One region of the Aeromonas genomosp. paramedia genome, then DNA from elsewhere that is predicted to be linked to it. Evidence: predicted binding sites of a transcription regulator. Region 1 holds the regulator's gene; the other holds the start of a gene.
What was found. Region 1 encodes MetJ, which represses methionine synthesis genes. Its sites were predicted from a motif close to AGANNTCTAGANNTCT; they were not measured.
Positions count from the first base shown of each region.

Region 2: a site for MetJ is predicted at 3,750-3,765, ahead of metN (methionine ABC transporter ATP-binding protein MetN). Genes of this name have one in related genera too.

Region 1 is NZ_JAAROG010000001.1:235,000-251,030, reverse strand. Features, by position in the region: gene HB860_RS01290 (OsmC family protein) at 12-479, opposite strand; gene HB860_RS01285 (PLP-dependent aminotransferase family protein) at 622-2,049, shown strand; gene HB860_RS01280 (hypothetical protein) at 2,431-3,342, shown strand; gene HB860_RS01275 (LysR family transcriptional regulator) at 3,346-4,230, opposite strand; gene HB860_RS01270 (CidA/LrgA family protein) at 4,356-4,757, shown strand; gene HB860_RS01265 (LrgB family protein) at 4,750-5,439, shown strand; gene HB860_RS01260 (bifunctional aspartate kinase/homoserine dehydrogenase II) at 5,503-7,971, opposite strand; gene metB (cystathionine gamma-synthase) at 7,971-9,149, opposite strand; gene metJ (met regulon transcriptional regulator MetJ) at 9,373-9,696, shown strand; gene HB860_RS01245 (AraC family transcriptional regulator) at 9,732-10,478, shown strand; gene HB860_RS01240 (tRNA-binding protein) at 10,563-10,901, shown strand; gene HB860_RS01235 (aromatic amino acid transport family protein) at 10,974-12,239, opposite strand; gene cysQ (3'(2'),5'-bisphosphate nucleotidase CysQ) at 12,652-13,464, opposite strand; gene nudE (ADP compounds hydrolase NudE) at 13,506-14,114, opposite strand; gene yrfG (GMP/IMP nucleotidase) at 14,261-14,929, shown strand; gene tyrS (tyrosine--tRNA ligase) at 15,030-16,031, opposite strand, start outside.
Region 2 is NZ_JAAROG010000019.1:106,733-122,763, forward strand. Features, by position in the region: gene HB860_RS15245 (NAD(P)H-hydrate dehydratase) at 1-795, opposite strand, end outside; gene queG (tRNA epoxyqueuosine(34) reductase QueG) at 928-2,082, shown strand; gene ppgK (polyphosphate--glucose phosphotransferase) at 2,166-2,909, shown strand; gene HB860_RS15260 (hypothetical protein) at 2,962-3,417, opposite strand; gene metN (methionine ABC transporter ATP-binding protein MetN) at 3,900-4,943, shown strand; gene HB860_RS15270 (methionine ABC transporter permease) at 5,002-5,655, shown strand; gene metQ (methionine ABC transporter substrate-binding lipoprotein MetQ) at 5,682-6,482, shown strand; gene rfaH (transcription/translation regulatory transformer protein RfaH) at 6,581-7,081, shown strand; partial or broken gene HB860_RS22300 (transcription/translation regulatory transformer protein RfaH) at 7,221-7,313, shown strand; gene HB860_RS15285 (methyl-accepting chemotaxis protein) at 7,491-9,467, opposite strand; gene HB860_RS15290 (EAL domain-containing response regulator) at 9,504-10,715, opposite strand; gene HB860_RS15295 (transporter substrate-binding domain-containing protein) at 10,708-14,961, opposite strand; gene HB860_RS15300 (hypothetical protein) at 15,105-15,308, opposite strand; gene dgt (dGTPase) at 15,600-16,031, opposite strand, start outside.

The DNA.
Region 1 (16,031 bases):
CCTCCTTGTGATTACAGTGCTATCTCTGTGGTGACGACGGTGTTGACCGAGTTGGCGATAAAGCACTCCTCGTGGGCCTGGTGGTGCAGCCGCTCCAGCGCGGCGAGATCGGGCCGGCGTTCGCCGCCAAACACCACCCTGGGGCGCAGAGTGACCCGGGTGATGGACTGGCGACCTTTCTCATTCGGCTCCATAACGCCGACGGCCTCATCCCGGTAGCTCTCCACCAGATAACCCGCCCTGGCGACCAGCCAGAGGAAGGTCAGCATGTGACAGCTGGAGAGGGATGCGACGAAGGCCTCCTCGGGATCCACGTGCTCGGCCACCGAGTAAGGCAAGGGCACCACATGAGGGGAGGAGGAGGCGGGCACCCTGACCCCACCGTCAAACGCCCACTCATGGGCCCGGCTGTAGCGCTGATCGACAAAGGGTTCGCTGGCCCCTCGCTGCCAGCTGATGGTGGCACTGTATTCCGACATGCAGACTCCTTCTGTAGCCAATGTGTGTTGCCAATGGGATTGCTTCACTTCCTTGTCCACCAATGTAGCGACAAAATGGCCTTGCCACGCCGACCAATTTTGCCAATATGGGCAGACCAATTTATCCGCAACGGGAAGTGCCATGACAGTCCTGCCGACCCTCTTTGCCGACCAGCAGCAAAACGATCTTCCCCTGCACGAACAGCTGGTCCGCACCCTGCGGGAGGCAATACTGGCGGGCCATCTGCCGCTGCACGGCAGGCTGCCGGCCAGCCGCATGCTGGCCCGGGATCTCGGCGTCTCCCGCAGCACTGTGGAGCTGGCCTATGGCCGGCTGGAGGCGGAGGGGTATCTGGTGCGCAAGGTGGGAGCCGGCAGCTTCGTCGCCCTGGCGGCGGTGCGCCCAGCTCCGCGCCCGCCCCAGTCGGCGGCGGGGCTCTCCCGCCGTGGTCAGGAGCTGGCGCAAGGGGGGGCCTGCCACGAGGTGCCCGAGGTGGGCAACTCCTTTGCCTCCAGCCAGCCGGATCCCCGCCTCTTTCCCCAGGCACTCTGGGGTCGCCTGATGCAGCAGCAGTGGCGCCGGGGGGCCAGCGACTGGATGAATTACGGGGATCCCCAAGGGCTTGGGGAGCTGCGCACCGCCATCAGCAGCTACCTGGTGCAGTCGCGGGGCGTGGTGTGCGAGCCGGAGCAGATCCTGATCCTCACCAGCTCCCAGCAGGGCATATTGCTGGCGACCCAGCTGCTCATCGATGCCGGTGACACCGTCTGGGTGGAGGATCCGGGTTATCCCGGGGCCCGCACCGCCATGGAGAGCGCCGGCGCCCGCATCCATCCGGTGCCGGTGGACGCCGAGGGGCTCAACCCTGCCGGTGAACACCCCAGCCCCAGGCTCATCTACTGCACCCCGGCCCACCAGTACCCCCTGGGCGTGCCCATGAGCCTGCCGCGCCGCATGGCGCTGCTGGCGGAGGCCGAGCGGCGCGGGGCCTGGATCCTGGAGGACGACTACGACGGGGAGTACCAGTACGATCAGCGGCCGCTCCCCGCCCTGCAGGGACTGGATAGCCAGGGGCGCGTCCTCTATGTGGGCACCTTCAGCAAGGTGCTGTTTGGTTCCTTGCGCCTCGCCTACCTGGTCTTGCCACGCCCCCTGATGGAGGCCTTCAGCCGGGCCCGCGCCGCCGTCGACGGCCACAGCAACCAGCTGCAGCAGGCGGTCACCGCGGACTTCATCCGCGCCGGCCACTTCGCCACCCACCTGCGCCAGAGCCGCCTCGTCTACCAGAGCCGGCGGGATCTGCTGCTGGCCGAGCTGGCCGAACACTGCCCCAGGCTTACCCCCATCCACAGCGGCGCCGGGCTGCAGTGCGCCGTGCTGCTCCCCGCCGGGGGCGAGGCCCGCTGGACAGAGGCGGCCAACGCCCGGGGGCTGGGGGTGCGCCCCCTGCGCCAGTATCACCTCGCCCCTCCCACCCGGGAGGGCTGGCTGCTCGGCTTCGGCTGCCTCGACAACCAGACCCTGCGCCGGCTGTGTCGTCAGCTGGGTGCCCTGATGGAAACCCTCTGAGACGAGCCACACAAGTCAGAGGTGTTGGGGCAATCCACTGTGTCGCCAATCGGGCTTGTTGATGGAACCGCTTGGGATAGGCCTGGAGGCCCGATGCGTCCGGGCCCCAAAGCCGTCTGGGGCCAGGCCCAGAGGTCAGAGGAGCCGGGGGCCAATCGCACTGTGTCGCCCATCGGGTTTGCTTATGAAAGCCGTCTGGGGCCGGGTTCAGAGGTCAGAGGAGCCGGGGGGACAATCGCACTGTGTCGCCAATCCGGTTTGCTTATGAAAGCCGTCTGGGGCCAGGCCCAGAGGTCAGAGGAGCCGGAGGCCAATAGGGCTGTGTCGCCGGTGGGGCAGCGAACTATAATGGGCACAATCCCGTTGTAGAACCCGGCCAAGATGTATCGACTCCTGCTCCTGCTCCTCACGCTCTCCCTCTCCTCCTCCCCGATGGCGGCCACCCGATTTACCCTGCTCAGCCCGGAAAACGAACAGGATGCCCGCATGGACTACTACCGGGAGGCGATGCGGCTGGCGCTGGAGAAGACCCGCCAGCAATACGGCGACTACGAACTGCATGACTCCCTCAAGATGAACAAGGCGCGGATGCGGCTCGAGGTGCAAAAACCGGGCAAGAGTGCCCTCTTCATCGTCGACAGCTGGCCCCAGAAGACGCCTCACCCCGAGGTCAGCCTGATCCCCTTCCCCATCGATCTCGGCATTCTCGGTTACCGGGTCTGCTTCGTCGCGGCTGACCGCGCCAAGGATCTGGCCGGGGTCCGTACCCTGGCCCAGCTTCAGGCGTTCAGTCAGGGGACAGGCAAGGAGTGGCAGGATGCCGACATCCTGCGCCACAACGGCTTCCAGGTGCAGGAGGTGGACAACTACGAGTCGCTGTTTCGCATGGTGGCCCGTGGCCGGGTCGATCTCTTCTGTCGCGGCGCCAACGAGATACTGGCGGAGTGGGAGACCCACCACCCCAGGCTGCCGACCCTCGCCGTCGATCGCCATGTGGCCCTCTTCTACCCGCTGATCCACGCCTTCTACAGCCATGCCACCTACGACAAGGAGCGCGAGCGCATCCAGCTCGGCCTGCGGCTGGCCTGGCAGGACGGCTCACTCAAACGGCTCTGGCGCCAGCACTTCCAACCCTCCCTGGCGTTCACCCAGCTGGCCTCGCGCCAGCTGTTCAGGCTGAGCAACCCCCAGCTGCCCGGCGAGGGGAGCGACTACAGATCCTATCTCTATGATCCGGCCCAGGATGCCTTCGGTGTGCCTCCCCACGACAAGGAGGATAAGATCGGCAAGTAGCGCCTAGCCCCGCGCCCCCTGCTCGCGACACAGGGCGAGCCAGGCCTCGGCGGTGCGGGAGAGGTAGCGCTTCGCGGGCCAGATCACCCCGAGCCGCCAGCTCAGCTCCGGCAGCAAGGGCCTCAGCACCAGGCCGTCCGGGGTCAGCCGCCGGCAGATGGGCTCGGGCAGGAAGGCGACCCCCATGCCGCTGCGCACCATGGCAGTGAGAAAATCCCACTGGCTGCTGCGCGCCGCCACCTGGGGCACGAAGCCCGCCTGCCGGCAGGCCTGCTCCAGCCGCTCGCTCAGGGTGAAGGCCTGGGTGTAGAGCAGGAAGGGCTCCTCCTGCAGATCCGCCAGCCGGATCTCGCTATCCCCGCGCCAGCGGGGCAGGTCAGGCAGCACCACCTGAATGGGATAGCAGTCCAGCTCCAGGGCGCTCAGCACCCCCTCTTCCCTGGTCGGCAACATGGTGATGGCGAGATCCAGCTCCCCCTCCAGCACCGCCTGCTCGATGCGGCGCCCGCCGTACTCGACGATGGAGAGCTCCACCTTGGGGTAGCGGCTGCGGTAGGCGCGGATGAGATCCGCATAGACGTGGCCCACCATGGGGGGGATGCCCAGCGCCAGGCGCCCGTGCTGCAGGCTCTGCAGATCCGCAAGCTCAGCCTCCAGCTGCTGCATCTGGGCCAGGATCAGCTGGCCGCGGGCAAACAGCACCTGGCCGCTGTCGGTCAGGGTGAAGCTGTGCCCCTCCCGATTGAGCAGGGGCTGGCCCAGCTCCTCCTCCATGCTGCGGATCATCTTGCTGATGGTGGGCTGGGTGACGAACAGCTTCTCGGAGGCGCGGGTGAAACTCTTCTCCCGCACCAGTTCGACAAAGTAACGCAGGGCTCGGATATCCATGGGACGCTCGTCTGGGGTGATCGCCAAATAATGCCAATTTGGCATATTTTTCATAATTTAAATTCATTTTTTGCAGGTTTGGCCCCCGCTTATACTGTGACCAGGTTCACAGAAAGACGCCCATCATGAAAGCCTTCTGCCTTCGCTGGTTGCAAACCCCCTTCCAAATCGCCCTGCTGGCGGCCATCTGGCTGCTGGCCGACACCGCGGTACGCACCTTCCACCTGCCCCTGCCCGCCAACCTCACCGGCATGCTGCTGCTGCTGATCTGCATCCTGCTCGGGGTGGTCAAGGCCCAGTGGTTCAGCGCCGGGGCCCGCTGGCTGCTGGCGGAGATGCTGCTGTTCTTCGTCCCCGCCGTGGTGGCCGTGGTCAACTATCAGGATCTGCTGCTGCAGGAGGGGTGGCGCATCATGGTGGTGCTGGTGACAAGCACTGTGCTGGTGCTCGGCACCACGGCCCTGGTGGTGGACAGGGTCTATCGCCTGGAGCTGAAGCTGGCCCGCCGGAGTCGCCGCCATGTCTGACACCCTGCTCGGCCTGCTCTGCTTCGTCCTCACCCTGCTGTTCTACTACGCCAGCAAGTGGCTCTATGGCAAGAAGCGCATCCTGCCCCTGATGCCGCTGCTGCTGGCCCCCGCCCTGCTGGTGGCCGTGGTGGTGCTGTTCCACATCCCCTATCAGGACTACATGGCCGAATCCCACTGGCTGCTCTGGCTGCTGGGCCCGGCCACCGTCGCCTTCGCGGTGCCCGTCTACGAGAACCGCGCGCTGATGCGCCGCCACTGGCTCTCCCTGTCGGTGGGGGTGATCGCCTCTGTGGTGATGGCGGTGGGCAGCACAGTACTGCTGGCCCGCTGGCTCAACCTCTCAGAGCTGCTGCAGCGCAGCATGGCCATGAGATCCATCACCACCCCCTTCGCGGTGGAGGCGACCCGCTCCGTGGGCGGCAACGCCGATCTCACCGCCCTGTTCGTGGTGCTGACCGGGGTGATCGGCATGGCGGTGGGGGAAAGCGTGCTGACGGTGCTCGCCATCCGCAGCCGCCTCGGCAAGGGGGCGGGCTTTGGCGCCTCCGCCCATGGCGCCGGCACCGCCAGGGCGTACCAGATGGGCAACGAGGAGGGGGTGGTCTCCAGCATGGTGATGATGATAGCCGGCATGGCGACTGTGCTGCTCGCCCCCCTGCTGGGCAGGCTGTTCTGGTAAGGCATTACGACCACCAACGAGAAGAGGCGCCCTTGGGCGCCTCTTCTTCATTGCTCTCAACCATTACAGGCTGGCGCAGATCTGCCACAAGTCGTACTGAATGGCGGCGGCCGTCACCTCGCGCCCCGCTCCCGGCCCCTGGATGACCAGGGGGTTGGTGCGATAGCTGTCGCTCTCGATGGCAAACACGTTGTCGCAGGGCAGGAGGTTGGCGAACGGATGGTGGGGCTCCAGGGTCTCCAGCCCGACCCGCGCCTTGCCGTCGTGCTCGAAACGGGCGACGTAGCGCAGCACCTTGCCGACCCGGCGTGCCCCCTCGAACGCGGTCTGGATGGGATCATCCAGCTCCTTGAGCCTGTCCATGAACTGATCCGTGCTCACCTTGCGCAGGGAGACGGGCACCAGGTTCTCCAGCTCGATGTCGGCGGAGTCGAGCTCGAAGCCCGCCTCCCGCGCCAGGATCAGCAGCTTGCGGCGCACGTCCTGACCGGAGAGATCCTCCCGGGGATCCGGCTCGGTCAGACCGTGCTGCCAGGCCTCGTCCACCAGCTCGGAGAAGGGGCGGCTGCCGTCATACTGCTGGAACAGCCAGGAGAGGGTGCCGGAGAAGATGCCGGAGACTCCCTGGATGCGATCCCCGCTCTGGCGCAGCATCTGGATGCTGGACTGGATGGGCAGCCCGGCCCCCACGGTGGCGTTGTAGCGCCACTGCACCTGGTGATCGCGGCAGCTCTGCTTGATGCGCTGGTAGAACTCGCTGTCGGCGGCGCCGGCAAACTTGTTGGCCGCTATGATGTGGCAGCCGAGCTGGGCGAAGTCCGGGTAGTAGCGGCTCACCGTCTCGCTGGCGGTCATGTCGAGGGCGATCAGGGAGTCAAAACCGTGCTGCTCCAGCTGGGAGAGCAGCTCCGGCCAGATAAGCGGCCTGGGGTTGAAGTTGTCGCGCACCTTGAGGGGATCCAGCCCCTCTTCATCCAGCAGTCCGCCCTTGGAGTCGAACACCCCGTAGAGAGTGAGCGCCAGATTGAGCTCGTGCTCGAGGCGCGCCTTCTCCCGGGCGTAGAGCGCCAGCCAGTGACCCCCTATGTTGCCCTTGCCGAACACCACCAGACCGACCCGGGTCGGGCGGCTGAACAGGGCGCTGTGCAGGGCGATGAGCAGGGGCTCCAGCACCACCTGGCGCAGCACGGCCACCAGGCTCAGGCCATCTCGGGCCACCTGGACGAACTCCAGGGGCTGATCCGCCAGCAGCTGGTAGAAGCGGTGACACTGCTCGGCGTTGTCGGTCACCCCTGCCCCCACCAGGGCCACCAGGCTGAACCCCTCCTTCTGGATGAGGCCGGTGAAGCTGCCCTGCAGCTGGAAGTCCCGCAGCACCTCGAAGGCCCCTTGCGCCACCTCCAGGGTGTAGGCCAGGCGCAGCACTCGCCGATCCGGCTGGCGCTGCAGGGTGAGCGGGTGGAGGCGATGGCGGGCCAGATGGGCCTCGATAGCCGCCACCGTCTGCTCATAACCGGTCTGGGGCAGCACCTTGAGCTCGATGAGGGCTATCTGATCCACCGAGGAGACGATGCGCGCCCCGCCGGAGCGCGGCGCCCGGCGCAGGATATGGGTGCAGCCCTCGTCCGGGTTGTAGCTGCAGCGCAGGGTGAGGCGCTGGCGGCTGTCGGCCACCGGCTGCAGGGTGCGGGAATGGAGCACGGAGGAGCCGAGGCGGGCCAGCTCGTTGGCCTCCGCCAGGCTCAGGCGCTCCAGCAGGCGCGCCTCCTTCACCCGGCGCGGATCGGCGCTGTAGACACCGGCCACGTCACTCCAGATGGTGGTGGACTCCCCGTCCGCCAGGGCGGCCAGCAGGCTGGCGCTGTAGTCGGAGCCGTTGCGGCCGAGCAGCAGGGAGCGTCCCTCCATGTCGGCGGCGATGAAACCGGTCACCACTATGCGGCCGGGGTGCTCCGCCAGGCGGGCCTTGAGCAGCTCGCTGGAGATGGCGGTATTGACCTTGACCAGGGCGCCATCCTCGGCGCGCAGGAAGCTGCGGGCGTCGAGCCAGATGGCCTTGTCGCCGCGGCTGCTGAGCAGGGCGGCCAGCAGACGCGCCGACCACACCTCGCCAAAGGCCAGCAGGCCGTTGCGCTCGAAGCGATCAAACTGCCCTTCCAGGGTCTTGGCGATCTGCTGCATGTCGTCGGTCAGCTGCTGGCTCAAGTCGAGCAGCAACTCCCCCTCCAGCAGGCCGTCGATCAGGCTCTGCTGGTAGGCGTGCAGGGCAGTGATGGCCTCCCCTGCGGCCTCGTCACCCGCCTCGGCCAGTTCCACCAGCTGGATCAGCCGGTTGGTGGTCTTGCCGGCGGCGGAGACCACCACCAGCTCCCTGCCCCCGCCCTGCTGCTCGGCCTGTTGTTCGAGAATGCTGGCGACCCGGCGATAGCAGACAGGATCTGCCAGGCTGCTGCCGCCAAACTTGTGCACATGACGCCGCTTCAAGGCTCTCTCTGCCGCCACCGCACTCTCTCCTTGCTGTTGCTGTTCCATTACTTCACCTGCTCTGCCTGTTGTGCCAACTGCGCCTGTTCAAAGCCTTGAGCCAGATCGGCCACCAGGTCTTCACCGTGTTCTATGCCCACCGAGAGGCGCAGCAACTGGGCGCTGATGCCCGCCGCCTGCTGCGCCGCCGGAGTCATGGCCCTGTGGGTCATGCTGGCCGGATGGGCCACCAGACTCTCCACCCCGCCGAGGGATTCCGCCACCGAGAAGAGGCGCAGCGCCGCGAGGAAGGCGCGCAGCCCCGTCTCGTTGCAATCGAGTTCAAAACTTAGCATGGCGCCGAAGCCGGACTGTTGACGGCGCGCAATCTCGTGGCCCGGGTGGCTCGGCAGGCTGGGATGATAGATTTTTTTGACCAGCGGCTGCTGCTGCAGGAAGGCCAGGATCCTGTCCGTATTCTCCTGATGGGCACGCAGGCGCGGCGCCAGGGTGCGCAGACCGCGCAGGGTGAGGTAGGAGTCGAAGGCGCCGGAGGTGAGCCCCAGACAGTTGGCCCACCACACCAGGGACTCGGCCAGCTCGGCCTCCTTGGCGATCGCGACCCCGCCCACCACGTCGGAGTGGCCGTTGATGTACTTGGTGGTCGAATGCACCACCACATCGGCACCCAGCGAGAGCGGCTGTTGCAGCAGCGGGGAGAGGAAGGTGTTGTCCACCACCACTTTGGCACCCACCTCATGGGAGGCGGCGGCGATGGCGGCCACGTCCACCACCCGCAGCAGCGGGTTGGAGGGGGTCTCTACCCACACCAGGGCCGGTTGCTGCGCCAGGGCCTCGGCGAGCGCCGCCTCGTCCCCCTGATCGACGAACTGCACCCGGTAGTGGCCCTTGGCCGCCAGGTACTCGAACAGGCGCCAGGTGCCGCCGTAGCAGTCGTGGGGGGCGATCAGCAGATCCCCCGCCTTGAGCAGGGCCGTGGTCACCAGGTGGACGGCTCCCATGCCGGTGCCGGTCACCACGGCGCCTGCGCCCCCTTCCAGGGCCGCCAGGGCGTCCGCCAGATTGGTGCGGGTCGGGTTGCCCGAGCGGGCATAATCGTATTGACGAGGCTCGCCAAAGTCGGCAAAGGTGTAGTTGCTGGAGAGGTAGATGGGGGGCACCACGGCACCGTGTTGTGTGTCTGTCTCAATCCCGGTGCGTACCGCCAGGGTGGCCTTGTGGGTCATGTCACTCTCCTTGATGTGTTGCCGGAGCCGGTCCGCCTCGTGGGTCGTCCTGCCCCGCTCTCATTTGCGCTGGCCGGAGTGCCGGCCCATGGTGCATCACACTACGCCACCTTAAAAAAGCCGTCAACACTTCTAGACGTCTAAATGGCTTTGCTGTTGGATTGCCATTGAGATCCTTAAGGGTTAAAATCCGCGCTCACGGCCAAACGAGAACAGGTGGAACATGGGTACAGAGTGGAACGGCGACTACGTCAGCCCCTATGCGGAGCACGGCAAGAAGAGCGAACAGGTCAAGAAGATTACCGTCTCGATCCCGCTCAAGGTGCTGAAGGTGTTGACCGATGAGCGCACCCGTCGCCAGGTGAACAACCTGCGTCATGCGACCAACAGCGAGCTGCTCTGTGAGGCCTTCCTGCACGCATTCACCGGTCAGCCGCTGCCCTGTGACGACGATCTGCGCAAGGACCATCCGGACAGCGTCCCCGCCGAGGCCCGCGCCATCATGGAGGCGCTCGGCAAAGAGATCGAAGATTTCGACGCCGAGTAATCCGGTGGCCCATGGCACATAATCCCCCCTCTTCGATGACGCGGCCCGGTGCCGCGTCATCTCTATCCGCCCCCTGCCCGTTCAGCCTGCGCCGCTACCAGAGCGACATCAGCAGCCACAGCCACGACTTCGCCCAGCTGGTGATCCCCCTGGACGGTCCCCTCGAGATCGAGGTGCAGGGCCAGGGTCGCCGCCTCGCCCCTGGCTTTGCCTGCGTCATCGCCCCCGGTCTTCGCCACGACTACGCCGCCGACCCGGCGCTCTCCTTCCTGGTGCAGGAGAGCCACTGGCTGCCCGAGGCCCTTGGCGAGCGCCCCTTCATCCCCCTGGACGAGCCCCAGCGCCACTACCTCGCCTTCCTCCATCAGATGGTGCGCCAGGGTCGCCATGTGGCCGGCATGGAGCAGGTCTGGCTGGGCCTCCTGGCCCAGGGTCAGGGCATGGGCCCCACCCTGGCCCCCCGCATGACAAGAGTGCAGCGCCATATCGAGGCCCACCTCGCCGAGCCCCTTGGCAACGAGCGGCTCGCCGCTGTTGCCTGCCTCGGCCAGAGCCAGTTCAAGCACGCCTTTCGCCAGCAGTTCGGCATGAGCGCCTCCCACTACATCCGCGGGCGGCGCATGGCGCTGGCACGTACCCTGCTGGCTCACAGTGCCCTGCCCATATGCGAGGTGGCCAACCGCTGCGGCTATCAGGATCAGGGCGCCTTCGCCGAGCGTTTCCTGGCCGAGACGGGCCTCACCCCCTCCCGCTGGCGCCAGCAAAACGGCCCGCAGCCATAACAGTCCGGCTCCTTGCCGAAGACAGGGGCTGCCGTTTCGAGGCATGCTGGGGTCAATGCAAGGTGTGTGAAAGGAGGAGCCAAGATGCAGACCATAAGCTGGCAGCAGTTCGAGATGGTGGAGCTGAGAGTGGGCACCCTGGTGCGGGTCGAGCCCTTCCCCGAGGCGCGCAAGCCCGCCTACAAGGTATGGGCGGATTTCGGCCCCGAGCTCGGGGTGCGCAAGAGCAGCGCCCAGATAACGGATCTCTATCGGCCGGAGGATCTGGTGGGGCGCCAGATCGTCGCCGTGGTGAACTTCCCGACCAAGCAGATAGGCCCCATCCAGTCGGAGTTTCTGCTGACCGGCTTCTACCGGGCCGATGGCGCCGTGGTGATGGCCATCCCGGAGCAGGCGGTGGAGAACGGCGCCAAGCTGGGTTGAGGTACTGTGCCCCATGAAAAAGAGAGAGGCGACCCCGGGGTCGCCTCTCTCTTTTTAGCCACCGCGCCGCTGTTACTTCAGCAGGCTGAAGAGCAGGGCCGAGACCGAGAGCGAACCGGTCAGCAGGATGAAGCCGTTCACCCAACCCTGACGGAAGCGGGCCAGCGCCTCCACCCTGTAGATGGCCACCACCGGCATGATGAAGAGGATCATGGCGATGACGGGACCGGAGAGGGTCTCCATCAGGCCGAGGATGCCGGGGTTGATGACAGCCGCCCCCCAGATGGCGAAGAACATCAGGGCGATGCCGAGCCGGTCCGCCTTGGCCAGCGACAGCCCTGTGGGCTTGGCGATCAGGCTTTTCAGGCTCTCCCGGGCGCCGAGGAAGTGGCCGAGGAAGGAGGAGCTGATGGCGATGAAGGCGATGAGCGGCCCCAGGGTCACTATCACAGGGTTGTCTGTGATGTTGGCAAGATAGGAGAGCACGGAGACGTTCTGGACCTTGGCCTCGGCCAGCTGGGTCGGGGAGAGGCTCAGCACGCAGGAGAAGACGAAGAAGAGCACGAAGCCCACCAGCATAACGGTGGTGTTGCGCAGGATCAGGCCGCTCTTGGCTTCGGCCTGCTCGCCATATTCCCGGCGCTGCACGTTGGCAAAGCCGGAGATGGCGGCGGCGTGGCTGAAGGCGAACACTGTGACCGGCAGCGCCAGCCAGACGGTGTTGAAGAAGCTGGCCCCCTCGAACGCGGTCGCTTCCGGCCAGTGCCACTGGGGAATCAGGTAGCAGGAGAGCGCCGCCAGAATGGCCGCCAGCGGGTAGACCATGAAGGCAAAGGCCCGCAGCATCGCCTTCTCCCCCGCCATCATCACGGCGATCATGGCGAACACCAGCAGGCCGGAGAGCATCACCCGGTTCGGGGCATCCATGCCGAGCTGGTTGATCATGAAGCTCTCCACCGTATTGGTCAGCCCGACCCCGTAGATGAGCAGGATAGGGAAGATGGAGAGGAAGTAGAGCGCCGAGATGAGGCGACCGGCCATCTTGCCGAAGTGCTCCTCCGCCACCTCGGTGAAGTCGGCGTGGGGGCGCGACGAGGAGAGCACGAAGCGCGCCAGCCCGCGGTGGGCCAGGAAGGTCATGGGGCCCGCCAGCACGGCGACGATGACCAGGGGCCAGATGCCCCCCAGACCCAGGTTGATGGGCAGGAAGAGGATGCCGGCGCCGACCGCGGTGCCAAACAGGCTGATGACCCAGTGGGTATCGTGACGACGCCAGCCAGTGCGGCTGATGGATGGGGAACCGGATAGCTCCCGGGTGACCTCTGCAGATGAACTCATTGATAAACCACTTATATATAGTATTAAAATCTAAAAAGATTGTGCTCCTTTAGCATTTAATTCTCAAAAAGCGGCATTGGCAGATCTCACTGGCAAAGTCAGGTTCAGCCAGTGAGATTGGGTGGCATTTCCAGTCCGCCCTGTTCGGTTAAACCTTTAAATAGCGAATAACACGAAATATAAAACTAAAATATAACCACTGGTCGATTTTTTATTTCGACCAATGCGAAGTTTTCAGAATTACCTGAAAATAGATGCCAGCACTTTGGGTTTGATTGTGATGATCCACTACAGCAATCCATTTAAGTAGCGAATACACCTGAATATGCCGCGCCAAGCCAGCAGATCACACCAGGCAATCAGGCGGCCACGGGGCCGCCTGATTGGATGAACTGGCTACATTTCAACCGGCTCAGTGAGTCAGGATCTTGCCCCAGGCGAGCTCCGGGTCCCCCATCACGATGAAGTCAGGGTTCTCCAGCGACTCCGTTTCGTTGTAGCTGAGCGGCTGCAACGCCAGGCTGAGGATGCGCCCCCCCGCCGCCTCGACGATGCACTGGGCGGCGGCGGTGTCCCACTCGCCGGTGGGGCCGAGCCGCACATAGCAGTCTGCTGCCCCTTCCGCCACCAGGCAGGACTTGAGGGAGCTGGAGCCAAGCGGGATCAGCTCGTAGTTGATGGCCGGGTTGAGGCGGCGGGTCAGGTTCTCCAGCTTCTGGCGGCGGCTGATGGCCACCACCAGGGAGTCGGGCTGGTCGTGCTCGTGGTGCATGGCGCTGATGGGGTACACCTCGCCATTCACCTCCTTGAAGGCGCCGTGGCCGCGCACCGCCCAGTAGAGCACGTCGGCCTCGGGGGCATAGATGACCCCGAGCACCGGGACATTGTCCCGCACCAGGGCGATCAGGGTGGCGAAGTCACCGCTGCCGGCGATGAACTCGCCGGTGCCGTCGAGGGGGTCCACCAGCCAGTATTGCCGCCAGTTGGCACGCTGGCTGAAGGGCACATCGGCCGCCTCTTCGGTCAGCACGGGCACATGGGGGGTGAGCGCCGACAGCGCCTGCTTGAGGTAGGCATCGGCAGCAAGATCGGCACTGGTGACCGGGGTCGCATCCTCCTTCAGCTGACGCTCGAACTGACCGCCGTGATAGATTTCGTGAAGGATCCGTCCCGCTTCGCGGGCTATCTCCTTGACCCCAGGTATCCAGGCCAACAACTCCTGCATCTTGTTATCCTCTGTTTTTATTACCTTTACCCAGGCTTGGGCTAGCTTTCCTGCTCCGCCAGCCATTTGCTGGCCAGCAGCAGGGCACTGATGCTGCGCGACTCGGTGAAGTCAGGTCGCGCCAGCAATTCGTCGATGCGATTGAGGGGCCAGGGGATCACCTCGAGGGGCTCGGGCTCGTCGCCCACCCGCTGCTCGGGGTAGAGATCCCGCGCCAGCAGTATGTCCATCCGGCTGGAAAAATAGCCGGGGGCCAGGGAGACCTGCTTGAGGGGGATCAGGTCACGGGCCCCGAAGCCCGCCTCCTCCATCAGCTCCCGGTTGCCCGCCTCGAAGGCATCTTCGCCCGGATCGATCAGCCCCTTGGGGAAGCCCAGCTCATAGGAGTGAGTGCCCGCCGCGTATTCGCGCACCAGCAGCAGGGTGTGGGCATCGAACAGGGGCACCACCATGACGGCACCCCGGTTGCCGCCGCGCATCCGCTCGTAGACCCGCTCCTCCCCGTTGCTGAATTTCAGGTGCAGGGATTCCACCTTGAACAGCCGGCTCTCGGCCACCAGTTCGGCCTTGATGATCTCCGGCTTGCGCTTGTCGTGGGCCATGGCCTCGACGCGGACGTGTTCGGGTTTGCACTTGTGGGGGTCACTCATCTGGGCTGACTGCTCGTTAAAAAAGAGTGCTTCAAGAGTAAACGACTCCCCGAGGGAACACCACGGGGCAAGGGCCGGAAAGGTGCCTGAAAAATCCGTTATAATGCCCCCCGTTTTCCCCACCCAGTCCGACACAAAGAGGCCCCATGCCCACCCCACTGCCCTGGCACCAGATAGACACAGTTCTGCTCGACATGGATGGCACCCTGATCGACCTTCATTTTGACAGCCACCTCTGGCAGCAGCTGGTGCCCGAGCGCTACGCCGCGCGCCTCGGCCTGCCGCTGGCCGACGCCAAGGCGCAGATCGATGCCCACTATCAGGCGGTCAGCGGTACCCTCGACTGGTACTGCGTCGATTACTGGAGCCGGACCCTCGGGCTCGACATCCGCGCCCTCAAGCAGGAGATACTGGACAAGATCCAGTGGCGGCCCCACGTCATCCCCTTCCTGGCCGCCCTGCGGGCGGCGGGCAAGCAGCTGGTGCTCTTCACCAATGCCCACCCCGCCAGCCTGTCGGTCAAGGATGCGCACCTCGATCTCGCCAGCCACCTGGATCTCATGGTGAGCACCCATGAGCTCGGCTGGTCGAAGGAGAGCCAGCACTGCTGGCAGGCGCTGGCAGAACGACTGGCATTCGATCCGGCCCGCACCCTGTTCGTCGATGACAGCGAGCGGATCCTGCGCGCCGCCGCCGACTACGGCATCGGTTATCAGCTCGCCATCCAGAACCCGGACAGTCGCCAGCCTGAGCAGCAGATTACCGCCTTCCCGGCGATCCGCGACTACGCCGAGTTATTGCCGCTGGCCGTGTGAATCGGCATTTTGCGCATCAATGGGGAAGCCACAGACCCCATGAGCAAGCGGACAAACAGAAGGGCTGCCTGGCAGCCCTTGCTCCTTGGGATCGGGCGTACTAGTCCACCCACTCCACCAGCCGGTACTGCTTCTTGCCCCGGCGCAGCAGCAGGTAGCGACCAAACAGCCGATCCGCCGCACTGAGCCATTCATCCTGTCTGATGGTGCCGTTGAGGCTGATGGCGCCCGCCCCCAGCAGCTCGCGGGCAACCCGCTTCGAACTCGCCAGACCGCTCTCCACCAGCAGGGTCACCAGATCCGCTTCCTTCTCGATACGGCAGCTCGGCATGCCATCCTGCGCCAACTGGGCGAGATCCCCCTCCCCGAGCCGAGCCACGTCGCCGCAAAACAGCAGCTCGCCGATGCGCCGCGCCGCCGCCAGAGCCCCCTTGCCGTGCACCAGTTCGGTCAACTCGTCCGCCAGCACCTGCTGGGCCTGCTTGCGCCCCTGCCGACCCGCATCTTCGACTTCCAGCGCCCTGATGGCCGCCAGCGGCATAAAGCTGTAGTAGCGCAGGAAGCGGTAGACATCCTCGTCCGCCGTGCCGAGCCAGAACTGATGGAAGGCGTAGGGCGAGGTGAGCGCCGGATCCAGCCAGATGGCGCCCCCTTCCGTCTTGCCGAACTTGGTGCCATCCGCCTTGGTGATGAGGGGCAGCGTCATGCCGTGCACCTGGGCCTGATGCAGTCGCCGGGTGAGATCCATGCCGCTGGTGATGTTGCCCCATTGATCGTTGCCGCCGATCTGCAGGGTGCAGCCGAGACGTTGGTTGAGCACGGCGAAGTCCTGGGATTGCAGCAGGGCGTAGGAGAACTCGGTAAAGGAGATCCCCTGATCCGGGCGAGCCAGCCGCTGGCGCACCGATTCCCGCGCCAGCATGGCGTTGACCGAGAAGTGCTTGCCGATGTCCCGCAGAAAATCGAGGGCGGACATCTGCCCCATCCAGTCGGCATTGTTGACCAGCACAGGGGCCGCCAGACCCTCGCTCGCCGGCAACAGCGCCCGGATCTGGGTCGACAGGCTGGCCACCCAGCCCTGCACGGTTTCGCTGCTGTTCAG
Region 2 (16,031 bases), on a different contig from region 1:
CAGCAGCACCCTGCCGTGCTTGCCCTTGTGAGCAGAGCGGGGACGAGGGGTGAGCAGACTCTTTAGGCGGGGATAATCCAGGCGCTCGGCGGCGGGCACCAGGCCGGCCTCGGGCACCACCCCGAGGGGATCCAAGTCGAGCTGGCCTACGCCGTCCACCCCGTCGGCGGTGAGCATGCCCTGCTTGATGCCGATGAAGCTGAGGGTACGGGTGGCGTGCACCAGGGCCCCCATGGCACGGCCGGTGTCGGCATTGAGCCCGGAGGGGAGGTCCACCGCCAGAACGGGGGCATTCAAGCCATTGATTGTTGCGACGATCTTTGTCATTGGCGAGGAGAGGGGGAGCTGGACACCGGTGCCGAGCAGTGCATCTATCACCAGATCCGGCGAAGGGAGCGACGCCCCCTCGAGCGCATCGGCCATCATCACCTCTCCCCCTGCCGCCAGCCACTCGTCGGCGGCCCGCCTGGCATCCCCTCGGAGCAGGCCTGGCGCCCGGGCGGCGATCACCAGAGGCTCGAGACCGAGTCGACGGGCGAGGCGGGCCAGCACATAGCCATCCCCCCCGTTGTTGCCCGGGCCGACGAAGATCCACCAGTGGTGACTCTGGGGCCAGTGATGGCGGGCATAGCTGCACAGGGCGGCACCGGCCCGCTCCATCAGGGCGTAGAGGGCCTGCCCCTCACGCTCGGCCCAGCGCTGCTCCATCTTGCGGATCTGTTCGGCCCGCCACAGGGGCTGTGCTAGACTGATGCCTTGTTTTTTGCCGATAGCGTCCTCGATACCCTCTACCATGACGGCTCCCCACCTTCATCATCCACTGGCCCGGCGCCTGGCCCGGCATATGGCGTGCCATGACGGCGCACGGCCCTCGTCACGCTCGGTGCCATGGGCGCCATGCCGCTGCCAGCAGGCAGGTGAGGCACAATGACGGCCGCCGAACTCGCACAACTGGCCCACGATATCAAGCTCTGGGCACGGGAGCTAGGATTTGACCAGGCCGGCATCACGGACACGGATCTCGCCCTCGAGGAGCCCAGGTTGCAGGCCTGGCTGGATGCGGGTCATCACGGCACCATGGATTACATGGCGCGCCATGGCATGATGCGGGCCCGGCCCCACGAGCTGCTGCCGGGCACCCTGCGGGTGCTGTCGGTGCGGATGAACTATCTCCCCTTCGAGGCGGGCTTTGCCGCCACTCTGCGCGATCCGACCCTGGGCTACATCAGCCGCTATGCCCTGGGGCGCGACTACCACAAGGTGCTGCGCAACCGGCTCAAGCAGCTGGGGGAGCGCATCGAGCAGCGCTGCCAGGCGCTGTTGCCATCCACGCAGGAAACCCCGGGGGAGTGGCGCCCCTTCGTCGATTCGGCCCCCATACTGGAGCGCCCCCTGGCGGCCAAGGCGGGGCTGGGCTGGGTGGGCAAGCACTCGCTGCTGCTCAACGAGTCGGCCGGCTCCTTCTTCTTTCTCGGGGAGCTGCTGGTCAGCCTGCCGCTGCCCGTCGATGCCCCGGTGGAAAAAGAGCAGTGCGGCAAGTGCGTAGCCTGCATCAACATCTGTCCGACCGGCGCCATCATAGCCCCTTACGTGGTGGACGGACGGCGCTGTATCTCCTACCTCACCATAGAGAATGACGGCCCCATCCCGGAAGAGTTCAGGCCGCTGATGGGCAACCGCATCTACGGCTGTGACGACTGCCAGCTTATCTGCCCCTGGAACCGCTATGCGGATGCGAGCCCAGAGCCCGACTTCAGCCCGCGCCCCAATCTGCACCGCCCCCCCCTGCTCGACCTGTGGCAGTGGTCGGAGGCGGCATTTTTGAAGCACACCGAAGGCAGCCCCATTCGCCGCATCGGCTATCAGCGCTGGCGCCGCAACCTGGCGGTGGCGCTGGGCAACGGCCCGGCCAGCAGCGATGCCATGGCGGCCCTGCAGCAGGCGCTTCCCGGCGCCGAGCCCATGGTGGCCGAACACATCGAGTGGGCGCTGGCGACCCTGGCCGCGCGCCAGGAGAAGGAGAACAAGAAGACCCGTTTGCTGATCCGCTGCATCGAAAAAGGCCTGCCGGATCACGCATAAGCGATCTGGCCCTTGCCGGATGACAGCACTTTTTTCATGCTCTGCCGACCATTGACCATAGGCACAATAAAAGGAAGATTCGGATGCAGATGTTGGGAGTAGATATTGGCGGCTCCGGGATCAAGGGCTGCCTGGTGGACACCGAGACTGGCGAACTGATTAGCGAGCGCCACCGCATCGCCACGCCGCAACCGGCCACCCCGGCCGCCGTGGCGCACACCCTCAAGGCGCTGGTCGAGCATTTCCAGTGGAAGGGCCCCGTGGGGTGCGGCTTCCCCGCCACCATCCACAACGGCATCGCCAAGAATGCCTCCAACATCGACAAGAGCTGGATCGAGACAGACGCCGCCCACCTGTTCGCCGACGTGACCGGCCTGCCCTGCCACGTGCTCAACGACGCCGACGCGGCCGGGCTGGCCGAGATGCGCTTCGGCACGGGCCGGGATCGCAAGGGGGTCATCATCCTCATCACTGTGGGCACCGGCATCGGCACCGCCGTGTTCGTCAACGGCCAGCTGCTGCCGAACACCGAGCTGGGCCACCTCATCCTGGAAGGCATGGTGGCGGAGCACTACTGCTCGGATGCGGTGCGCAAACGCGAGGATCTCTCCTGGAACCGCTGGGGCAAACGCTTCAACAAGTATCTGGCCCGCCTCGAGTTCCTCTTCTCTCCCGATCTCTTCATCCTGGGAGGCGGCAGCGCCGCCAAGCTCGACAAGTTCATCGATCGGATCGAGACCCGGGCCCCCCTGGTGGCGGCGGCCAACCTCAACCAGGCCGGCATCATAGGGGCCGCCCTCTACGGTGCGGCCCGGCAAGAGGGCTGACTCTCCCCGACAACGCCGCAAGAGGCCCGAGCCGGGCCTCTGCCATGGCGCGCTAGAGATCGTCGAGCCGATGGGCTCCGTGCACCAGCCGGGTCAGCCGGGATTGCGCCATGGACGCCAGGGAGCTCAGCAGCGCGGCCGTGTCCGGCGTGGGGCACTCCCGGGCCAGGCGCCCCAGCTCGCCAACGAGTTTCTCCTCCTGCCGCGACACCAGGGCCACTATCTCCTCGGGCTGGGCACCGGCGGGCAGTGCCAGACGCTGGCAATCGGCCAGCAGATCCACACCGAATCCCTGATCCAGCCAGGTCTCCTTGACCCCGCGCCCCATCTGCTCCCGATAGTCGTGCAGGTGGGCCGCCGCCGCATCCTCCCGCCCTTGCAGATAGGCCAGCAACATCCGGCTGCGCTCCCCATCCACCTGGGGGATCAGGCGCCCGTAACTGCGCCCCTGCTGCTGATGCAGTTGTTCGAGGTAAAGCATCAGGTCCTTGATCTGTTGAAATCGCATCTCTGCCTCCTCCTGCCGTCCACCTCCTGCCAGTATAAAAAAACGCCGCGCTCTCCCCGGATAAAAGCGGTCATTTTTTGTTCTACATCAAAGGGATGGGAAAGAAAAAGCAGAAAACGAGGAGAAAAGGACAAAGAGATTCCTCCCTGTCATGCTGGCAACTGGCCGCCAGCGCCCAGGGAGAGGTCGTGACAAAACGGGGGGATCATCGAGTTAAGGAGGATTATCCAGGTTATATTCGGCCTACTAATTTCAAATCAGAATCTAATATTGAGGCTGTCGGTTTACCCCTCTTTCCTTAGTCAGCGAGCGGGAATCCTTATCCATTTTTTAGACGTCTAGACGTAGAAACATGCGTTGACACAGCCATCCGGACATCTTAGCATCATCCTCCATGATGGCAGAGCAACCCAGTGAAACCTCTGCCCAATTCACCCGCCTGTAGCGCCCTGTGCTTTAAGGCTGTTAGCACGGAAGAATCCATGATTAAGTTGATCGGTCTCAACAAAGTCTACGGTAAAGGCAGTGACGCCGTGCACGCCCTGCGTGACGTGAGCCTGCATGTGCCACAAGGCAAGATCTTCGGCGTGATCGGCGCCTCAGGTGCCGGCAAGAGCACCCTGATCCGCTGCGTCAATCTGCTGGAGCGCCCCACAGAGGGCCAGGTCATCGTCGACGGCCAGGATCTCGTGGCCCTGAGCGAACGGGATCTGACCCAGGCTCGCCGCCAGATCGGCATGATCTTCCAGCACTTCAACCTGCTGGCCTCCCGCACCGTGTTCGCCAACATCGCCTTCCCGCTGGAGCTGGCGGGCTGGAGCAAGGCGCAGATCCAGAGCCGGGTCTCAGAGCTGCTGGCCCTGGTCGGGCTGGAAGCCCGTGCCCACGCCTATCCGTCCGAGCTCTCCGGCGGTCAGAAGCAGCGCGTCGCCATCGCCCGCGCCCTGGCTCCGGCCCCCAAGGTACTGCTGTGCGACGAGGCCACCTCGGCCCTCGACCCCCAGACCACCCGATCCATCCTGAGCCTGCTCAAGGAGATCAACGTCAAGCTGGGGCTCACCATACTGCTCATCACCCACGAGATGGACGTGGTGAAGGGGATCTGTGACGAAGTGGCCATCATCAGCGACGGTCGCCTGATCGAGCAGGGAGAAGTGGCCTGGTTCTTCAGCAATGCCAAGACCCAGCTGGCCCGTGACTTCATCCACTCCACCATCCACCTGGAAGTGCCCCAGGAGTACCAGGACAGGATGAGCAGCGAGCGGGTGGCCAACAGCTATCCCCTGGTGAAGCTCGGCTTCACCGGTGCCACCGTCGATTCGCCGCTTATCTCAGAGGTGAGCCGCCGTTTCAATATCGACATCAGCATACTGAGCGCAGACATCGAATACGCCGGTGGCGTCAAGTTCGGCTTCCTGCTGGCGGAGCTGTTCGGGGACGAGGCCCAGTGCGAGGCCACCCAGCAGTTCTTCATCGACAACCACATTCAGCTGGAGGTAATGGGCTATGTCCGAAGCAATGACTAATCTGCTGCGCCCAATCCTCGGCGACTCAGCCATCTTATCCAGCTGGAGGTAATGACTCATGTCCGAAGCCATGATTAATCTGCTGTTCACGGCCCTCGGCGACACCCTGATCATGGTGTTTGCCTCCGCCCTGTTCGGCTGCCTGCTCGGCCTGCCGCTCGGCGTGGCACTGCACGTGACCAAGGCGGGCCAGATCCTGGCCAACCCGCTGTTGAACAAGATCCTCGGCATCGTCGTCAACGTCGGCCGCTCCGTGCCCTTCATCATACTGCTGGTGGCCATCATTCCGCTGACCCGGCTGATCGTCGGCACCAGCATAGGCACCATAGCCGCCATAGTGCCGCTGACCGTGGGCTGCATCCCCTTCATCGCCCGTCTGGTGGAAGGTGCCCTGATGGAAGTGCCGGACGGCCTGCTCGAAGCCGCCAAGGCCATGGGTGCCAAACCCTTGCAAATCATTGCCAAGGTGCTGCTGCCCGAGGCCCTGCCCGGGATCCTCAACAGCATCATCATCACCCTCGTCACGCTCGTTAACTACTCCGCCATGGCCGGTGCCATCGGGGGGGGCGGCCTGGGCGATGTGGGTATTCGCTACGGCTACCAGCGCTTCGACCCTACCGTCATGCTGGTCACCGTGGTCATTCTGGTGGTACTGGTTCAACTCATCCAGAGCGCGGGTGAGCGCCTGGTCAAACAATGTGATCATCGTTAATCGTCGATTTCTGACAGGAGGTTTTTATGAAATTGGGCATTAAATCCGCTGCGGCTGCGCTGCTGGCAACTCTGGTACTGGTCGGCTGCGGTCAGAAGGAAGAGAGCAAGACCCTGAAAGTCGGCGCCATCGCCGGCCCCGAGACCGAACTGGTCGAGACCGCGGCCAAGGTGGCCAAGGAGAAATACGGCCTGACCGTCGAGATCGTCACCTTCTCCGACTACGTCACCCCGAACGTGGCCCTGAACGACGGCAGCGTCGACGTCAACGCCTTCCAGCACAAGCCCTACCTGGATGCCCAGATCCGTGATCGCGGCTTCAAGCTGGTGCCGGTTGGCAACACCTTCGTCTACCCGATCGCCGGTTACTCCAAGAAGATCAAGGCCCTGTCCGAGCTGAAAGACGGTGCCCAGATCGCGGTGCCGAACGATCCGACCAACCTGGGTCGCTCCCTGATCCTGCTGGAGAAGCAGGGCCTGCTGAAGCTGAAGGAAGGTGCCGGTCTGGAAGCGACCGTGCTGGACATCGCCAGCAACCCGCGCAACTTCAAGATCGTCGAGCTGGAAGCCGCTCAGCTGCCCCGCTCCCTGGAAGATGTTGATCTCTCCATCATCAACAACACCTTCGCCGGTCAGATCGGCCTGACCCCGACCGAAAACGGCCTCTTCGTCGAAGACAAGGAGTCCCCCTACGTCAACCTGATCGTTGCCCGCGAAAACAACAAGGACGACGAGAAGGTCAAGGAGTTCGTCCAGGCCTTCCAGACCGACGAGGTCTACAAGAAGGGGACCGAGCTGTTCAAGGGCGGTCTGGTGAAAGGTTGGTAACCACTCACTCTGTAAAAAAGGCCACGTCAAGCGTGGCCTTTTTTTTTGCCCCCGTTATCATAGCCAGAAGCACGGCAACACGAAAAAACAGAACAACAATGAAGAAATGGTATCTGGCCTATTGCAAACCCAAGGAAGAGGCCCGCGCCCGCGCCCATCTGGCGGCTCAAGGCGTCGAATCCTATTACCCCATGGTGGAAGTGGAGAAGCTGCGGCGTGGCAAACGGGTCCCGCAGCGTGAACCCATGTTCCCCAACTACCTGTTCATCTACGTGGATCTGGAAGTGGTGACCCCGGTCACCCTGAAGTCCACCCGCGGCATCAGCCGCATCATTCACTTCGGCAAGGAGTGGAGCCCCGTCAGCAGCCAGCTGATCTACCGGCTGATGAGCCGGGACGACAGCGACGAGGCGCGCGCCAGCTATGCCCGCCTGCCGACGCAAGGGGACAAGGTATTGATCGAATCCGGCCCCCTGGCCGGGTTCGAGGCCATCTATCTGGAGCCGGATGGGGAGAAGCGGGCCATCCTGCTGGTCAGTCTGCTCAACCAGGAGACCAGCAGCAGCTTCGACAACCAGGCCTTCCGACGTCTGGACTGACCTGGATTCCTGCGTCCGGACCGAGCCGGCAGCGAGAAGCGCCCCCATACCCCTGCTGGTCAGCCCGCTCAACCAGGAGACCAGCAGCGTCGACCACCAGGCCTTTCGGCGGCTGGACTGACCCTCACCAGACGTTGCTGGCGAGAAGCGCCCCATCCCCCTGCTGGTCAGCCTGCTCAACCAGGAGACCAGCAGCAGCGTCGACCACCGGGCCTTCCGGCGTCTGGACTGACCTGGATTCCTGCGTCCGGACCGAGCCGGCAGCGAGAAGCGCCCTATGCCTGCTGGCCTGCCTGCTCAACCAGGAGACCGGCAGCAGCATCGACCACAGGGCCTCTCGATATCATGCGTGAAAACAAGCGGGGCAGGCCCATAGGCCTGCCCCGCTTGGCTGTCACCCCTGCCCTGCTCAGGCATCCAGCTCGAAGCGGCTGATGGCCGCGGTCAGCTGGCCCGTCTCCCGGGTCAGCCGGGCGGCGATCAACTCCCCCTGCTGGCTGTGTTCGCTGGACTGGTGGCTGAGTCCGGCGATCTCCTCCACCGTGCCCGCCACCTCCTGGGCCACCCTGGACTGCTGCTCGGTCGCGGTGGCGATGGCGGCGAGCTGGCCGCAGAGATCCTGCACCAGCGCCGACATGGCCGCCAGGGTCTCGGTGGCCGAGGCCACGGCCCCCCTGCCCTGCTCCACCAGCAGGGTGCCGCTGCCCACGGTATCGGCGGTCTGGCGGGTCTGCTGCTGTATGCTGGCGATGGTCTGGTTGATCTCCGCCGTCGACTGGCTGGTGCGGCTGGCCAGCTGGCGCACCTCGTCCGCCACCACGGCGAATCCCCGCCCCTGCTCCCCGGCGCGCGCCGCCTCTATGGCGGCATTGAGCGCCAGCAGGTTGGTCTGCTCGGCTATGGTGGCGATCACCTCGGTGACGCGGCCCACCTGCTCGCTCTGGCTGCTGAGCAGCGTCATCGCCTGATTGGCCTGGGTGATCATGGCGGCAATCTGCGCCATGGTGCTCCCCATGCGGGCGAGGGCCTGCTCCCCCTGCCTGGCCTGCTGCTCGGTCTGCCGCGCGGCGCCAGCCGCATCGGCGATGTTGCCCGCCACGTCCCGGGTGCTGGCGGACATCTGCTCTATGGCGGCCGCGACCGTATCCAGCCGCTGATTCTGACTCGCCAGATCGTCCACTATGGCATTGGTGGTCTGGCCCACCTCGCGGCCGGCCCCCTCCACCTGCGCCACCGCCCCCTGGATCTCCCCCACCAGCTGGCGCAGCTGGCTCGACATCCGGTTGATGGAGCCTGTCAGCCCGCCCAGCTCGTCCTGGCGCAGCACCGGCAGGGGCGCACTCGGCAGGCGGCCATCGGCGACCTGCCCGGCACGGTTCACCAGGCTGGCGATGTCGCGGGTCAGGCGGCGGCTGAACAGCAGGGCTACCAGGGTGCCGAGCAGGATGACGCTGGTGGTCGCCAGCAGCAGGGTGCGGTGAATGGCCTGACTGGCACCGGCCAGCTTGCCCGCTATCTTGTCCACTTCTCCCCGGGTCTGGGTCACCTGATTCGCCAGCTGATCGGCGAGCCGGGTCAACGCAGGTTCTATGTCGGTGGCCATCAGGTGATTGGCCTGATCCCAGTCCGGCGCCTGCCGCCTGGCGATCACCTGCCCCACCAGCTCGGCAAAGGGCGCAGACATCTCCTCGAAGAGCGTCCACAACCCCTTCTGCGCCTCGGTGAAGTTGGCCTGCTGCTGTTTCAGCTCGGCCACCCGCTGCAGATGGAACTGGTAGTAGTCCTGGTACTTGTCGCGATACTCCTTGTCCCCCGAGATGAGGAAGTCCCGCAGGGCGGAGAGGGCATTGGCCAGCCCGTTGTAGGCATCCCCCACCTGCTTGAGCAGCAGACGGCGATCGCCGGGCAGTGCCTCCTGGGGGGTCGCCACCTCTTCGTTGGCGATGGATTGCAGCTGATCGAGGGCCGCCTCAGCCAGGGGGCCTGCCTCCAGCAGCATCAGGGTGTGGGCCGGCAGGTTGTCTTCGGTATGGGCCAGGGCCCACACCTTCTCCTGCGCCCCCTTGAAGCTCTTGAGGGACCGGGTCAGGTCAGGCGTGAATCCCTGCTGCTCTATGGCTCGCCAGGCCTGCTCCCACTCCTGCTTGATGCGCGCACCTTGCGCCGGATCCTTGCCGAGGATGAGGTAGGCCCGCAGGGAGGAGACGGTGGCGATCAGGGCCTTCTGGCTCGCCTCGTCCCGTTGCAGGGCGGGTAGGGCCTGGGCCAGCAAGGCCTCCTGGGAGGCTTCAATCCGGCCGAGCTGATGGTAGACAAGGGCGGAGGAGAGAATGATGAGCAGGTTGATAAAACAGAAGCTCAACAACAGCTTGCTTGATATTTTCATGACCATCCTTGTGTCGCAGGGGCATCCTGCCCTTGATTAGCGCCCGATCAATGCGGGCAATCGTTCGCGCCAGGTGTCATGCCAGACGAGCAACTCCTCGCGTGGCATGGGGCGTGCGGAGAAGAATCCCTGGCACTGATCGCACCCCAGCCTGGCCAGCAGCAGCCAGGTGGCCTCGTCCTCGACCCCCTCTGCCACCGATTTTAACCCCAACTTGCGCGCCAGTTCGATACTGGATTCGATGATGGCGAGGCGGGAGGGATCTTCATAGCAGCGATCGACGAAGGATCTGTCCAGCTTCAGCTCGGTGAACGGCAGCAGGGCGAGCTGCTGCATGGAGGAGTAGCCGGTGCCGAAGTCGTCGATGGAGAGGCCGAAGCCGTGCATCCGCAAGCGGGTCAGCACCTCCAGGGACTTGCCGAGATCCTTGACGAAGGCGCTCTCTGTCACTTCCAGGGTGATGAGCTCGGGGTTGATGCTCCAGCGCTGGCAGTGATTGAGCAGGGTATTGCACAGATCCCCCTCGATCAGCGACGTAGTGGAGAGGTTCATCGACAGGTTCAGGGAGAGCCCCGTCTTCTCCCACAGGTGGCCGTCGCGCAGTGACTTGCCGATGATCACCTCGGTCAGCGGATCCATGAGCCCGTTGTGCTCCGCCAGCGGGATGAAGCGGGCCGGCGAGATGAGCCCATATTCGGGGTGCTGCCAGCGGGCAAGCGCCTCCATGCCGACCCACTGACCGTTTTCAAAGCTCACCTTGGGTTGATACCAGGGCAGCAGCTGGTCCTGCTCCAGGGCCCGGCACAGCTCATCCAGACTCAGGCTGTGGCCGTCCTCCTCCTGGCTGCGCACCTGCTGGGGCTGCCAGGCGCCGATCAACTGGGCGATCTGCTGATGGCTGGCGGGTTTGTCGATGCGCCCCAGCACCTGCAGGCCGTAGGCACGACTCATGCGCAGCACGGCGTCCACCACATCATCCTCCAGTGCGCTGCACAGCACTATGCCGCCGCGAAAGCCGCCGAGGGAGAGGCGACGCAGCAGGGCCATGCCATCCATGCCCGGCATCCGCAGATCGCAGAACAGGATGTCGACCTGGTGGTGCTGGCACTGGATCAGCGCCTCCTCCCCGTCCTGGGCTTCCAGCAGGTTGCCGTAGCCAAGCCCGCGGATCTGGTGCATCAGGGCCTTGCGCTGGAAGTTGTGATCCTCCACCACCATGATCGCCAACTCATGCCGTGCACTATTCATCGAGCCATAACTCCATTTCACCTCTGATAGAGTCCATCAATGCCTGTACCGTCTGGACCAGCTCGTCGAGCCTGTCCAGCTGCTTCAACCTGGCCGCCGCCTCCAGCTGGGCGGCCTCGGTCGCCAATGCCTGCTGCCCCACCATGCGGGCGGCCCCCTTGATGCGATGCGCCGTCTCCACCAGCGCCTGGTTATCCTGCCGGGCCAGAGCCTGCATCATGTCTTCGCCATCCTGGCGGTTGGCCTCCAGATATTCGCTGGCCATGCTGCGCGCCACCCCCTCGTCACCAAACAGGGTCAACCAGCATATTCCCGGAGCCTGAACCTCTGCTTGCCGGGGTGCCACTGCCTCCTGTTGCGGGCTGGCCGCCGGTAGCCAGCGAGCCAGGGTCTGGCGCAGGGTTTCCAGGCTGTAGGGCTTGAACAGCATGTCGTTCATGCCGGCCTCCAGCATCTGCTGGCTGGCCTCCTCAGAGGTGTCGGCGGTGATGCCTATGATGGGCGCCTCGTCACCGGCCGCCCGCAGGGTGCGCGCCAGGGTATAGCCATCCATCACCGGCATGTGGCAGTCGGTGAGCAGCAGGGCGAACTCCTGCCCTTGCCAGGCGCGCAGCGCCTTCTCCCCATCATCCACCACCTCGGGCTCTATGCCGAGGATGGCGAGCTGGCGGGTCAGCAGCGCGCGGTTGACGGGATGATCGTCCGCCACCAGCACCCTGCCCCTGAGTCGCTCTCCCTCCATCTGCATCGGCTGGCTCGGCCGCTCGCTCGACAGCTGGCGGCAGGTCTCCAGCAGCAGATCCGGGTAGATGGGGGACTGGCCGATCCGCCACCAGGCGTCACTGCCCATGCGGCCACGCAATGCCTCATGGGGGGAGAGTACTATGCCCTTGAGGGAAGATTGCTGCAAATGCTGCAACCAGCCACTGCCAAGGGCCTGCTCCAGGCGGCTCTCCTGCGCCAGCAGGCAGCCCTCAAGGGGATGACGCCACTGCTCGGCGCTCATGGGGTGGAGCGTGGCGCCGAGCCGTTCCATCACGGCTTGCAGCACCTCGTCCTCCCCGAACCACCACCAGTGCTGACCCGCCAGCGGCGGGGCATCCCAGCGGCACTCGGCCAGGGGGATGGCGAAGGTCACTGTGGTGCCGACCCCCGCCTCGCTCTCCAGCACCAGGCTTCCCCCCATCTTCAGGGTCAGCTGATGGCAGATGGCGAGCCCGAGCCCGGTGCCGCCAAAACGCCGGGTGATGTCTGACTCCACCTGCTTGAACGGGGTAAACAGATTGACCTGCTTATCCCGGGCTATGCCAATCCCCGTATCCCGCACCGTCAAGGTCAGCTGATGGGCCTGATAACCCACCTGGATGGCAATCTCCCCCGCCTCGGTGAACTTCACCGCGTTGTTCAGCAGATTGGAGATCACCTGACCCACGCGCACCGCGTCCAGGCTGGCCTGATCCGGCACCTCCTGTCCCCACGCCAGCGTCACGTTGAGCCCCTTGCCATAGGCCAGGGTGGCATGACCCCGGATGACGTCGCAGATGACAGAGGTCAACCGGCAGGGATGGGGATTGAGTTGCAACTGCCCCGCCTCCATCTTGGAGAAGTCCAGGATGTCGTTCACCAGATAGAGCAGGTGATTGGTGGAGGTCGAGATGTTGCGCAGCATATAGCGCTGATCGTCATCGAGGGAGCTCATCTGCAGCAGCTCCAGCATGCCGTGCATGCCGGAGATGGGGGTGCGCAACTCGTGGCTCATGGTGGCGAGGAACCGGCTGCGCACCTGGGTCGCCTCCTCCGCCACCCGCCTGGCCTCGCGCAGCTCCAGCTCCTGGTGCTTGAGCTTGGTGATGTCCTGCACAACCCCATTCAGGATGACCCCCTCCAGCCCCTCCTGTCGCACGAAGTGGCCCCGGATCTGCAGGTAGCCCGTTTGTCCCTGACGCCTGATCTCCACCTCGAGATCCAGCGGCTGCATGGTCAGGGCATGGCGCTCCACCGTGGTCACGAAGTCATGCAGGGCCTGCCCCGTCAGCCCCAGCAGGGTGTCGTCGGCCGCCTCGGACCCCATCATCTCCTTGAGCCCCTGAGAGGTGTAGAGGAAGCTGCCGTTGCCCGGCCCCAGCCAGTGATACTGATAGACCAGCCCCGGCATGCTGTCGGTGATCTGGGTCAGCCGGGTCTGCGCCTCCTGCGCCGCGGAACGCGCCTGCCTCAGTTCGGTGACATCCGTCAGTACGGTCAGGATCCCGAGCCGCTTGCCGTCGGGACCGACGAACAGCCGCTTGGTGTAGATCATCTGATGCTCGACACCGTCGGCGCGCCGGATCTCGCCGCGGCCGTGCAGCTCCTCGCCGCTCTCCCAGACCCTGGCATCCTCCTCGATCACCCTGGCCCGGATGGCCTCCGGCAGCCTGTCCTTGAGCAAGCGCTCGTACGAGCCGCTCAGGTTCTCGCCCCCCAGGAACATCTGCCGGTATGCCAGGTTGGTCATCGCGATTTCATAGTGCTCATTGGTCAGCACCACCTGGTTGGGCAGGGCATCCAGCATCATCTGGACGAACACCAGCTGCTCTTCGAGCCGGCGCTCCGCCTCCCGCCGCTGACTGATCTGGCGGCGCAGGGTCCGGTTCCAGCCCACGAACAGCAGCAGGAAGAGCAGAAAGATCCCCCCGCCCAGGGAGGACCAGAGCAGCACCTTGCGCGGATCCAGCCCCGTCTGTATGGTCAGGGAGAGCCACTTCTTCTCCAGGGCGACCAGCTCCTCCGGGGGGATGGAGAGCAGCACCTTGGTCAGGATCTGCTGCAGCATGGGATCCTGCAGGTGGGCCGCCATGGCGACGGGAACCCGCAACTCGCTGCCGGAGAAGACCACCTGATAGCGATCGCTGAAGCCCCGCTGCAACGACTGCTCCAGCGTGGTCATACTCATCAGCACATAGTCCACCTTCTGCTGATCCAGCAGCGGTAGCAGCTCGGGATCGCTTGCGACCGTCACGGCCTCGGCTCCCACCTCGCTCAGCAGGGATTTCTCCACCGAGCCCCCCACCATGCCCACCCTGTATCCCTTCAGCTCCCTAGGGCTGGTCAGCTCCGCCATGCCCTGCCTGCCCACTATCACCCTGTTGAGAGAGACGTAATTGGGCGTAAAGCGGGCAAACTGCTGGCGCTCCATGGTCGGGGTCATGGCCGGGATGAGGTCCAGCTGGCGAGCCTGAAACAGCTCCAGGGTCTGGGCCCAGCTTCGGGTCTGCACCAGGGTGAACTGCAGGCCGGCGCGCTGGTTCAACATCGCCAGCAGATCGGCAACCAGCCCCTTGAGCCGGCCCTTGTCGTCTATCTCGCTCATCCCGGGCCAGTTTGGGGCGATCCCGTACTTGAGCACAGGGTGCTGCTGCAGCCACGCCTGCTCCGGCGCGCTGAAGACGACCTCCTTGCTGCCCTTCACCAGCTCATAGTCAACTATGCCCCCCGCCTCCAGGATGCGGCGGCGCTCGCCGGGCGAGATGTCATCCAGCGCCCGCTCGAGCAGCCCCTGCAGGGGCTCGTTGCCCGGTGCCACCGCCATGGCGAGGGAGGTATCCCTCATCCAGTCCACCGTGGTCAGCGTCATGCCCGCCATGGCCTGCAGGCGGCTCAACATGGGCAGCTCGGCCAGATAGGCGTCCGCCTTCCCCTCCTTGAGCATGAAGATCGCCTCATCCCGGCTGTCCACCGTCACCAGGTTCGAGATGCCAAGGCGCAGCAGCTCATCGCAGGCGCTGACACCGAAGACGCAGACCCAGCGCACCCCGTAGGCCTCCTCCAGGGAGAGGCTCTCCCGCCCCCCGGTCAGCAGCACGGCGCGGGGCAACGCCATCAGCTCCGAGGTAAACAGCATCCGCAGCTTGCGGATCGGGCTGGGGGCCACGCCGATCACCATGTCAATCTTGCCGTCCAGCAACGCCTGCTGGACCGCCGTATTGTTGGCATAGGTGCGATAACGTAACTCGAGGCCCAGGCTGCCCGCAATCTGCGAGGCAAAGGCATCCAGAGGGCCGGTGAAGTTACCCCGGCCATCGGTATAGGTATAGGGGGGCCAGGCCGTCGCCGGCATGCCGACCACCAGCTCATGGTGGGTGAAGAGCCATTGCTGCCCGGATGGCGCGAAGGCGCTCCTGTCCAGCAGCGTCTCGACCGCCATCGCCCCCTGGCTACAGCAGGCCAGCCAGCACAACAGGATGAGGCGATAGCAGCGGCAAAGCATAGGTGACTCCCGTATGGATAGGAGGGGGATCATAATGTGTCTGGCTCAATGTGCGACAACAAAATTGAGAGAATGCTCATCAGGAAAGAAAAATGGCAGGCCCAGGCCTGCCATCCAGGAGTCGGGGGCCAAGGCCCCTCGCCTCAGGTTATTCGATTCCCGAGTCGGAAACCGGTTTGAAACTCCCGCTCACGGACATGAGCGACCTGCACATTGTGCCCTTCCAGCCCGATGTCCTTGAGCAGGGCGGGAGAGAGATGCAGATAGCTGACGCGGCGCTCCAGCCGGGTGATCCGTTTTTGAACCAGGGTTTCGACGCGGCGCAGCAGGGCGAGTTCGATAGACATAATATTCTCCAGTTGAACGTGCGGTTCTCCCGGAGAGAGGCATCACCCTGCGGGACAACCGCGGGTGATGAAAAAGCAGGTGTTACCTGTTCCCTCCACGCGGTAAATAAAGAGCACGAGTCTTCGCGCTGCCATTGCAGCGATCGAACGCAACGTTGAACATGGAATGTTGCATGATCGTCTCCTTACCGTGTGAAAGTTGAACAAGTTGCCACAGTCTAAAAAAACACCGAATTTTACGCAATATCACCCCCACCCATATGGGTGGAATGCGGCCACAACCGGCCCCGGTCAAATCCCGGACAACAGCCTGAACTCCTCAAGCGCATAGGTATCCGTCATGCCGCTGACATAGTCGAGCAGCAGCCGCACCCTGTAGTACCACTCCTGCTCGGCGCCATTGTCAAAGCGCGGATCCCGGCTGGCCACCGCCAGCCGGTAGGCCTTGAGGTGGCGGGCCGACAACCGGTGGAACAGGCGCCGGGCGAAGAAGAGCTCGCTCCCGCCGTTGCCTGCCAGCAGTCGCTCGAACTGGGCGGCGGGCAGGGCCAGCAGGCAGGCGTAGGTGGAGAGCACCCCGCGCAGGGCGGCATAGCCTTCCAGCTCCAGCGCCTCGACCTCGGGACGCATGAAGACCTGCTCCCGCGCCACCCCCTTGAGCACATCCAGCACCCGGGCCGCCGGGGCCTGACCGTGCAGCAGCGCCCTGGGGTAGGCCCCGCT